One region of the Paenibacillus nicotianae genome, then DNA from elsewhere that is predicted to be linked to it. Evidence: riboswitches for the same ligand, from Rfam matches in the RefSeq annotation. Region 1 holds a riboswitch; each other region holds the start of a gene.
What was found. Region 1 has a riboswitch for thiamine pyrophosphate ahead of thiM (hydroxyethylthiazole kinase). Riboswitches for the same ligand answer to the same signal wherever they lie in the genome.
Positions count from the first base shown of each region.

Region 2: another riboswitch for thiamine pyrophosphate. It lies ahead of ACFSGI_RS00530 (ABC transporter substrate-binding protein); the one in region 1 lies ahead of thiM (hydroxyethylthiazole kinase).
Region 3: another riboswitch for thiamine pyrophosphate. It lies ahead of tenA (thiaminase II); the one in region 1 lies ahead of thiM (hydroxyethylthiazole kinase).
Region 4: another riboswitch for thiamine pyrophosphate. It lies ahead of ACFSGI_RS09245 (thiamine phosphate synthase); the one in region 1 lies ahead of thiM (hydroxyethylthiazole kinase).

Region 1 is NZ_JBHUGF010000010.1:3,207,430-3,209,625, reverse strand. Features, by position in the region: gene ACFSGI_RS18250 (alpha/beta hydrolase) at 133-963, shown strand; TPP riboswitch at 1,070-1,172, shown strand; gene thiM (hydroxyethylthiazole kinase) at 1,267-2,070, shown strand; gene thiD (bifunctional hydroxymethylpyrimidine kinase/phosphomethylpyrimidine kinase) at 2,115-2,196, shown strand, end outside.
Region 2 is NZ_JBHUGF010000001.1:114,726-116,921, reverse strand. Features, by position in the region: gene ACFSGI_RS00540 (aspartyl-phosphate phosphatase Spo0E family protein) at 1-17, opposite strand, end outside; gene ACFSGI_RS00535 (pyridoxamine 5'-phosphate oxidase family protein) at 311-727, opposite strand; TPP riboswitch at 966-1,077, shown strand; gene ACFSGI_RS00530 (ABC transporter substrate-binding protein) at 1,196-2,196, shown strand, end outside.
Region 3 is NZ_JBHUGF010000011.1:175,384-177,579, forward strand. Features, by position in the region: gene ACFSGI_RS19530 (TIGR01777 family oxidoreductase) at 1-786, opposite strand, end outside; TPP riboswitch at 958-1,061, shown strand; gene tenA (thiaminase II) at 1,214-1,900, shown strand; gene ACFSGI_RS19540 (ECF transporter S component) at 1,918-2,196, shown strand, end outside.
Region 4 is NZ_JBHUGF010000010.1:1,126,888-1,129,083, reverse strand. Features, by position in the region: gene ACFSGI_RS09250 (NAD(P)/FAD-dependent oxidoreductase) at 1-394, opposite strand, end outside; gene ACFSGI_RS09245 (thiamine phosphate synthase) at 418-1,053, opposite strand; TPP riboswitch at 1,302-1,411, opposite strand; gene ACFSGI_RS23245 (ATP-binding cassette domain-containing protein) at 1,593-2,196, opposite strand, start outside.

The sequences.
Region 1 (2,196 bases):
CTCGTTGTTCGAAGCTACTATTTTGCCATACTTTCCTTGCGTTGACAATGATCTAACGTTAATGATAATATGGTTGCAAGATTAAAACACATTAAACTGATCGGAATTGTTTATTTAAGAGGAGGAATCATCATGGAACGCAATATCGTCATTCGACATCACGACTTGGATCTGACAGCTAGTATTCATTATCCTGAACAGGAACCACAATTAGCAGGACGAGGCAAAAGCCGTACACCGCTGATTGTAATCTGCCATGGTTTTGTTGGCAGCCGTATCGGAGTGGATCGCTTATTTGTTAGTACAGCACGTGAATTGGCGGCTGACGGTTATATGGTGGTTCGCTTTGATTATGCAGGTTGCGGTGAAAGCGGCGGCGACTATGGCAAAGAAGGATTAGAATCTATGGTCGCTCAGACTCGTACTGTACTTGATTATGCGATGACTTGCAGTGATATTGATCCGACACGCGTCACATTGATCGGTCATAGTCTGGGTGGCGCTGTAGCTATTCTTACTTCTGTACGTGATCATCGGGTCAAAAGCTTAATCCTTTGGTCAGCGGTAGGGCATCCATTTAACGATATTATCAAATTAACCGGTCGTGACAAATACGATCAAGCTGTTATCGAAGGGCAAGCAGATCATTTAGGGTATTCCTTTACACCTGTATACTTTGATTCGCTGGGCAATTTCCAACCGTTTCAAGAAGCCAAGCAATTTGGTGGCGATGTGCTTGTAATTCATGGTACAGGAGACGATGTGATTCCGGTAGATTATGCCTTTTTGTATCAAAAAGTATTCTGGACACGTTCGGAAGGACGTTGTGATAAAGAAATCATTTTTCAAGCCGATCACACATATTCCAACGGATCACATCGCCGCGAACTATTGGACAAAACCCGTCAATGGCTCACCGAACGCAACGTCGCTCAGACCGATTGGCAACACTGGATGATCTAAGCGCTTATATTTCCAAGCGCCTATATAGTAAGATATTAACCAATTTCTTATGCTTTACCAGATCATTCACCAGTGGTATGGTAAGAAAGAATAATCGAATAGTTACTGATTTCACTAGGGGAGCCTGTTGGCTGAGACGAAAATAGATTTTCGGACCCTTGGAACCTGATCTGGATCATACCAGCGGAGGGAAGTGGAGGCTGAATTTTCACTCATGTTGTTAGTATACCTGAATGAATGTTTGACCCATTTGTCTCTTCTGGAGATGGATGGGTCTTTATTACGTTATAGGAGGCAATATCGATGACTTTTCTAGCCAAAGTACAAGCGCAACATCCACTGATTCACAATATTACCAATATGGTTGTCACTAATTTTACAGCAAACGGCTTGCTGGCTTTGGGAGCTTCTCCTTTTATGGCATATGCGCATGAAGAAGTAGCCGATGTTGCAGCGATGGCGAACGCGGTCGTACTCAATATGGGTACGCTCGATCCTTACACTGTCGAATCTATTCAACGTGCAGGGCGTTCAGCGAATCAAGCAGGCGTGTCTGTTGTATTTGATCCGGTAGGTGCTGGAGCAACGTCATATCGTACACAGTCGGCTTTGCAGATTATCGAACATGTTCAAGTAGATGTGTTACGTGGCAATATCGCCGAAGTGGCTCATGTCATTGGTCAACCCTGGGAGATCAAAGGTGTAGATGCAGGAACCGGTGAAGGCAATTTGATACAGATCGCAGAGCAGGCTGCCACACAATTAAAGTGCATTGTAGCGATCACCGGCGAAAAAGACGTCGTCACAGATGGACAGAGTACGTATATTATCGCCAATAGTCACAAGATACTAACGCAAGTCACAGGCGGAGGCTGTTTATTAAGTGCAGTGGTCGGTGCATTTATCGCAGTAGCCGATCCAACACAAGCTCAAGAGCGCCTGCAAGCTGTAGCAGAAGCTTTGGCATTTTACGGTATCGCCGCAGAGATCGCCTATGAACAGACAGCAGGGCAAGGCACAGGCAGTTTTCAAGTACAATTTATCAATCAATTGTCTCTCGTCACTCCCGAGATCGTAGCTACACGAGCCCTAATCACTTTATCTTAGAGCATACTGCTGAATATATTTACACTATAAAGGAGTGAGACAAAATGAGCGTGTATCAAGCATTGACGATTGCAGGTTCAGATAGTGGTGGAGGGGCAGGGATTCAAGCTGATCTCAAAACATTTC
Region 2 (2,196 bases), on a different contig from region 1:
ATTTGTTTTAAGTTCAAGGAAACCACCTCCAGTATATTTCCTTATATCTTGCTATACATGGAACTCTCATTTTCTTCCATCATCGTCAATTTACAGATTATCCTATAGAATATTTCTATATACCTTTTTATACCTTATTTGAGTATACCTTATCAAGTTCCTCAAGTACCTATTTTATCCTTTTTATGGAAAAATAAAGACGAAAAAACTCGGAATTTGAATTTTGCAGTCATTCTCTTGTTTCGCAAATTTCAAATTCCGAGTCGTTTATGTGATGACTGCAATACTGAACACTTAAAGCTTGATCAGATTACGCAGTCCACGTTTTTTTGTTACCGTCTTGATCTGTATATTCAATCGTTTGTGGTTTGATATCTAAGATCACATAATCAGGATCTTCTGGACCGGAGAACCATTCTTTAAATTCTTCTTTCCAGACACGTTTTTTCAATTCGTCATCGGTAGATACAGCACTTACACCTTCGATTTCAACGACTTGATTAGTGCCGCCTTTTTCATAACCCAACAATACATAACAGTTCGGATTTTTTTCTAACTCTTCGACTTTATGTGTTTTACGGTTTGTCGCGAGATGAATATTTAAGCCTTCGTTATATAGTGCCATGTAGCGTACTTTAGGTTTGTCATTTTCTACTGTACCTAGTGCGCAAAATGGATTACCTTCTAAAGCGGTCAAAATGGCTTGTTCTTCAGCTGTTTTACTCATGATCAATCTCCTCCTGTATATAAACGTATGGGTATTCAATATCTGTATCTATGTATATCGATTCGATACGTATAGAAAAATATTGAATGGAACTTTTGTTAGTTACAAACTTCCGTATATGTAAATACCCTTAGACAGCGAGACTGAACCGAAATGCACTCTCTTTTGCTGATGACACCGGATTCTCTTTACTGGACAGTTGATACCCTCTGGTCTATAATTACAATGTAAAAAAACCGCATATGTACAGGGGAGCTAGTTGCAACTGGCTGAGAGTGTATTGTGATAAATACAGACCCTTATACCTGATCTGGATAATGCCAGCGTAGGAAAGTAACAAGTCGTTATATGCTGTACTCTAGCTTATAATTGCACCTATGTCGTCCCGATGGGGGCGTTTTTTTTATGCCTTTTATCCAGTACTACAGGATTGACTATTTGAGCTAGAAGAAAGAAGGATGACTGTTCATGAGAATTCAAAAAAGGTGGCGTCAAAGCTTACCCTGGTTAATGGTAGGCTTATTATGGATCACCACTGCATGTGGTTCAGCAACAAGCACAAGTAATACAGCTAATCCAACAGGATCAACATCTGGACTGAAAGATGTTAAAGTCGTCCTAGACTGGACACCCAATACGAATCATACCGGCTTATATGTTGCTCAAGCTAAGGGCTACTATAAAGAAGCAGGATTAAATGTTGAAATTATCGCTCCTGGTCAAGGGGGAGCAGATACGATGGTTGCTTCTGGTGAAGTACCTTTTGGAATCAGCTATCAAGAAAGTGTAACTCAAGCGCGGGTACAAGGTGTTCCGTTAGTCTCTCTTGCAGCAGTTATCCAGCATAATACATCTGGCTTTGCCGCTCCTACCGATCGCGGAATCAAAAGCCCTAAAGATATGGAAGGCAAATCCTATGGTGCATGGGGATCGCCTGTTGAAGAAGCTGTCATGAAATCGATTATGGATACAGATGGCGGCGATGTCAGCAAAGTCAAAAGTGTGAATATCGGTAATGCGGATTATTTTACAGCCGTACAAAAAGGAATCGACTTTGCTTGGATATTCTATGGTTGGACAGGAATTGAAGCAGAACTTCGCGGGCAACCGTTAGATATGTTATATGTAAAAGATTATTCAGATAAGCTCGATTATTATACACCTGTTATCGTCACCAATGAGAAGCAGATCACTACTGATCCTGCATTGGTCAAATCATTTATGGCGGCAACAAGTAAAGGGTATCAGTATGCGATTGCTCATCCAGACGAATCAGCAGATATTTTACTTAAAGCAGTACCTGATCTTGATCCTGCATTGGTCAAAGCCAGTCAAAAATGGTTATCTCCACGTTATCAAGATGATGCCAAACGCTGGGGCGAGCAAAAACAATCGGTCTGGGCAGGTTATGCAGATTGGATGTTCAAGCAGAAATTGCTGGATAAACCGTTAGATGCAACCAAAGCGTA
Region 3 (2,196 bases), on a different contig from region 1:
TAATTCCGGTTCTGTCCGAATCACTCTAGCTCCGAGATTAAGCATCCACGTAGACGCAGGCAGACCACCTTTACGATGCATCACTTTGCGCATGGTTGCCATCAGTTCTCGATTGGTGACCGGATTCGGAGACGTGCAGTTGAACACGCCTTCAAGGGATTCCCACTCTTGAATAAATAAAATAATCTGGAATAAATCTTCGACATGAATCCAGCTAAACATCTGCTTACCTGATCCTTGATGACCCCCTAATCCAAAGCGAACCAGATTTTTGAAAGGGGTCATCACACCGCCACCCGGTCCTAATACAATAGCGATACGTAGTGCAGCTTGACGGGTATGGGGAAGGCTAAAAGAGAAAAAAGCGTCTTCCCATGCTTTGGCAACGTCTACCGAAAAACCACTACCAATCTCGCCTTTCGTCTCGGTCATCGGGCGATCTTCGGCATGACGATAAATTGTAGCTGTACTGGAATTGATCCAAAGCGCAGGCGGATGTTCACAAGCAAGGATAGCGTTTCCAAGAATCTGTGTGGTTTCGATTCGAGAGTTCATGATTTCACGTTTATTTTGTTCGTTATAACGACAATTGACCGATTTACCTGCTAGATTAATGACCATTTCTGCTCCATCCAGAGCTTGAACAATTGCTTGGTGATCATCCCATGCGATATGTGGAGATTGTCTGGAAATGATCTTCACTTCAATACCCAATGCTGTCAATCTTTTTTCCACATACTGCCCGATAAATCCTGTGCCACCTGCCAGTACTACTTTACGTGTCATCAAGATCAACTCAATTCTATTTAGATATTTAAATCTATTCACTATTCCTTAGTTATACGTATATTTTACACTATTTTATAACCATATAACTGTAAAAAAAGGAAAGATTACTGCGATAATAGCAGTTGACAGTCTGTTCAATCGTGTGTACAGTAAGATGCAAATGAATCGAATGACCACTAGGGGAGCCTTTGTGTAGGCTGAGACGGGAAAATCCCGGACCCTTGGAACCTGATCTAGTTCATACTAGCGTAGGAAAGTGGAGACTGTGCAAGGGTACCTGTACATATACGTACACCTATTCTGCCGCTCCATAACGGAGCGGCTTTTTTGCATCTATTTGTCCATATATTCCAGTAGTGGTCCTTCTTTATTAACCAAGCGTCAGCGTCGCTATCGATGCTTCTATTCTAAGGAGGATACAGTTATGAGTTTTTCACAGGAAATTAGACAGGCCGCAGACCCGATTTTTGAAGCGATTTTTAATCATCCATTTGTACAGGGGATTGCCAAAGGTGATCTGCGTAGTGAGCAGTTGATCCATTATGTAAAGCAAGATTTCGAGTATCTGAATTCTTTTATGCGTATCTATGGAACCGCTATTGCGAAATGTCCAACACGCGAAGATATGGCGATGTTTAACGAGCAGATTTCATTTGTGCTTCATAGCGAAATTCATCCTCATAATAACTTTTGCGAAGTAGCAGGGGTGAAGTATGAAGATTTACAAGGATATGCACTGTCTCCTTCGTCTCATCATTATATTCGGCATATGTTAACCGTTGCTCATGAAGGTGATCTGGGTGATATTTTGGCGGTATTGTTGCCTTGTCCGTGGACGTATTGGGAAATTGGTGTGAAATTATTGGAAAAAGTGAAGCCGGATGCATCCCATCCTTTTTATGATTGGATCAGCTTCTATGGTAATCGTACCGATACAATCACTCATCAATTCTGTGCTCGGTTGGATGAATGGGCAGAGCAGACTACACCTGCACATCGGGCGCGTATGAAAGAGCATTTTCTTCTGAGTTGTCAGTTTGAATATATGTTCTGGGATATGGCGTACACACTGGAAGATTGGCCTGTACCGATGGAGGTTGCGCGCGTATGAGTTCCCCATCGATCTCTATGACATGGAAAATGAAAGAAGTGGTATTAACCGTTATTCTGGCGGTTGCTTGCGGTGTTATTTATCTGGGATGGTCAACGTTATGGATACCGATCTCTGCTTTAGTCGGCCCGGTTGGTGCAGGATTTATGTTCGGCATCTGGATTATTGCAAGCCCGATCGTTGCTTATATTATTCGTAAGCCAGGGGCGGCATTGATCGCTGAAGTAGCGGCTGCGGCTGTAGAACTTTTAACCGGTAGCCATTTCGGATTATCAGCGTTATTGATTGGTGTATTT
Region 4 (2,196 bases), 2.1 Mb from region 1:
GATCATTACTGTTTTCCTGTGATTGATCTTCATATAATCGCTCTTCATGTAACAGTTTAGAATCTTTTTCAGTCAAAGGAAGTAAAAATCCCTCTGTTCGCAATCCAATATCTATACCTGTTTGCTCAAGTAGATCAGTAGCAAGCTTGCTATACAGCGATTGACTATAGAGTGCCAAGTGATGCAGTTCTGCATTCATGAAATGCTCAGAATGAGCGGCTAACATGCCACCGGCGGCGCCTGATGCACCAGCAGCGGGTGTGCTTTTTTCAAGTAAAGCTACTTTGACCCCTTGCTGTGCCAGTTCATATGCTAGAGCAGCTCCAATCACTCCTGCCCCTACAACGATTACATCATAATGTTTAGTATTGAGATTGGATAAATGACCCATCATCTCATTCACTTCTTTCTTTGTAGTTATAGATTGGTAGATATCATATTTTGAATACTTGCATGATATTGCTGACAGACATGTTTAGGATGATCTGCTTGGAAAATACCAGACATTACTGCAATTCCTTTAGCGCCTGTTTGATAAATATCCTGACAATGTGATGGCTGAATACCACCAATTGCAATGACAGGTATAGATACTGCATGGCATATTTGTTCCAATTGAATCAATCCTCGCGGAGATAGATCAGGCTTAGACGTAGTAGAATAGATATGTCCATAAAAAATGTAATCTACTCCTTCTTGCTCTGCTCGTAACGCTTGATCTATGTGATGAACAGATCGTCCTACTTTCCATACCAACGGGGTTTTATCATCATTAGCTAGATAAGAATTTTTTTCTGAGTGGTAAGACATATTTTCGCTTAAATGTACTCCTCCGAGCTTCATATCTACTGCTAATTGTGGTCGACTATTGATCCGTAATTGCGATCGCGGAACACCTTTGTCTATCAGTTGTTGAATCGTATCAACGATCTGAAGATCAGACCACTTTTTTTCCCGAATATGAATAACAGTCACCCAGGGGGATATCTGTGATGCTATCTCTATCAGTTCGGTCATCGACTGCTGACCAGTACTAATCGCATGAAGTTCCATGCTAAAAACATCTCTCCTTTACACAAATAGATAGAATAAAACACAAAAAAGCCACTTCTTTATTACAAGAAGTGGCTAGTATAGATCTAGAAAATAATGATCGATATTTCCGATCAAACAAGATTATTTAGAAAGAACGGAAATTGTATAATCTGTAGTAATAGCCTAGTCAGTAGATGATTACTACTGTCTATTCTTGATTACTTCATCGACTTGATCGTCTAGATTATTTTGTATGCAATATTTCCGCAACTCTGCTACCACTTCCCTACGCTGGTATGATCCAGATCAGGTACAAAGGGTCCGAAAGCAATATGTGCTTTCATCTCAGCCTCAAACGGCCCCCCTAGTGCATTCAAGCTATTCAATTTGTTATTCATCTTAGCAAAGACTATTCAATAAAGCAAATGATTCTAACACTTTATACAAAGCACTGAGAAAGATAACCAAATACATACTTGATCAATTCATCTTATCAAATACAGTATCAACATTAATGATTATAATCCGCAATTACAGCTTCAAAAGACTAAAACTTTTTATTTTGCTTTCGCTTCAGACCACTCTTCAACATCCCAAATTTTAGTAACCCAGTCTTCATAAAATTCAGGTTCGTGAGACACAAGCAATACTGTGCCTTTATATGCTTTTAACGCGCGTTTTAATTCATTTTTTGCATGTACATCCAAGTGATTAGTTGGTTCATCAAATAATACCCAGTTGCTTTCACGCAGTAATAGTTTGCACAAACGTACTTTCGCTTGTTCTCCACCACTTAACATACGCATTGGACGCGTAATATGCTCATTTTTCAGACCGCAACGTGCAAGATGACCACGCACTTCATTTTGACTTAAATGTGAAAATTCATTCCATACTTCATCAATCGGTGTCAATTGATCTGGACGTACTTCCTGCTCAAAATACGCAGAATGCAAATAATCACCAAGATATGTTTTACCACTTACCGGTTGAAGTTTACCAAGAATCGTTTTGAGCAACGTTGATTTACCTACACCGTTACAACCAACGATCGCAATTTTTTCGCCACGTTCAATATTCATAGTCATTTTAGGCAATAACGCATGTGTATACCCAATCTCAAAGTCTTTACCTTCAAAGACTGTTTTGCTACTGGCACGA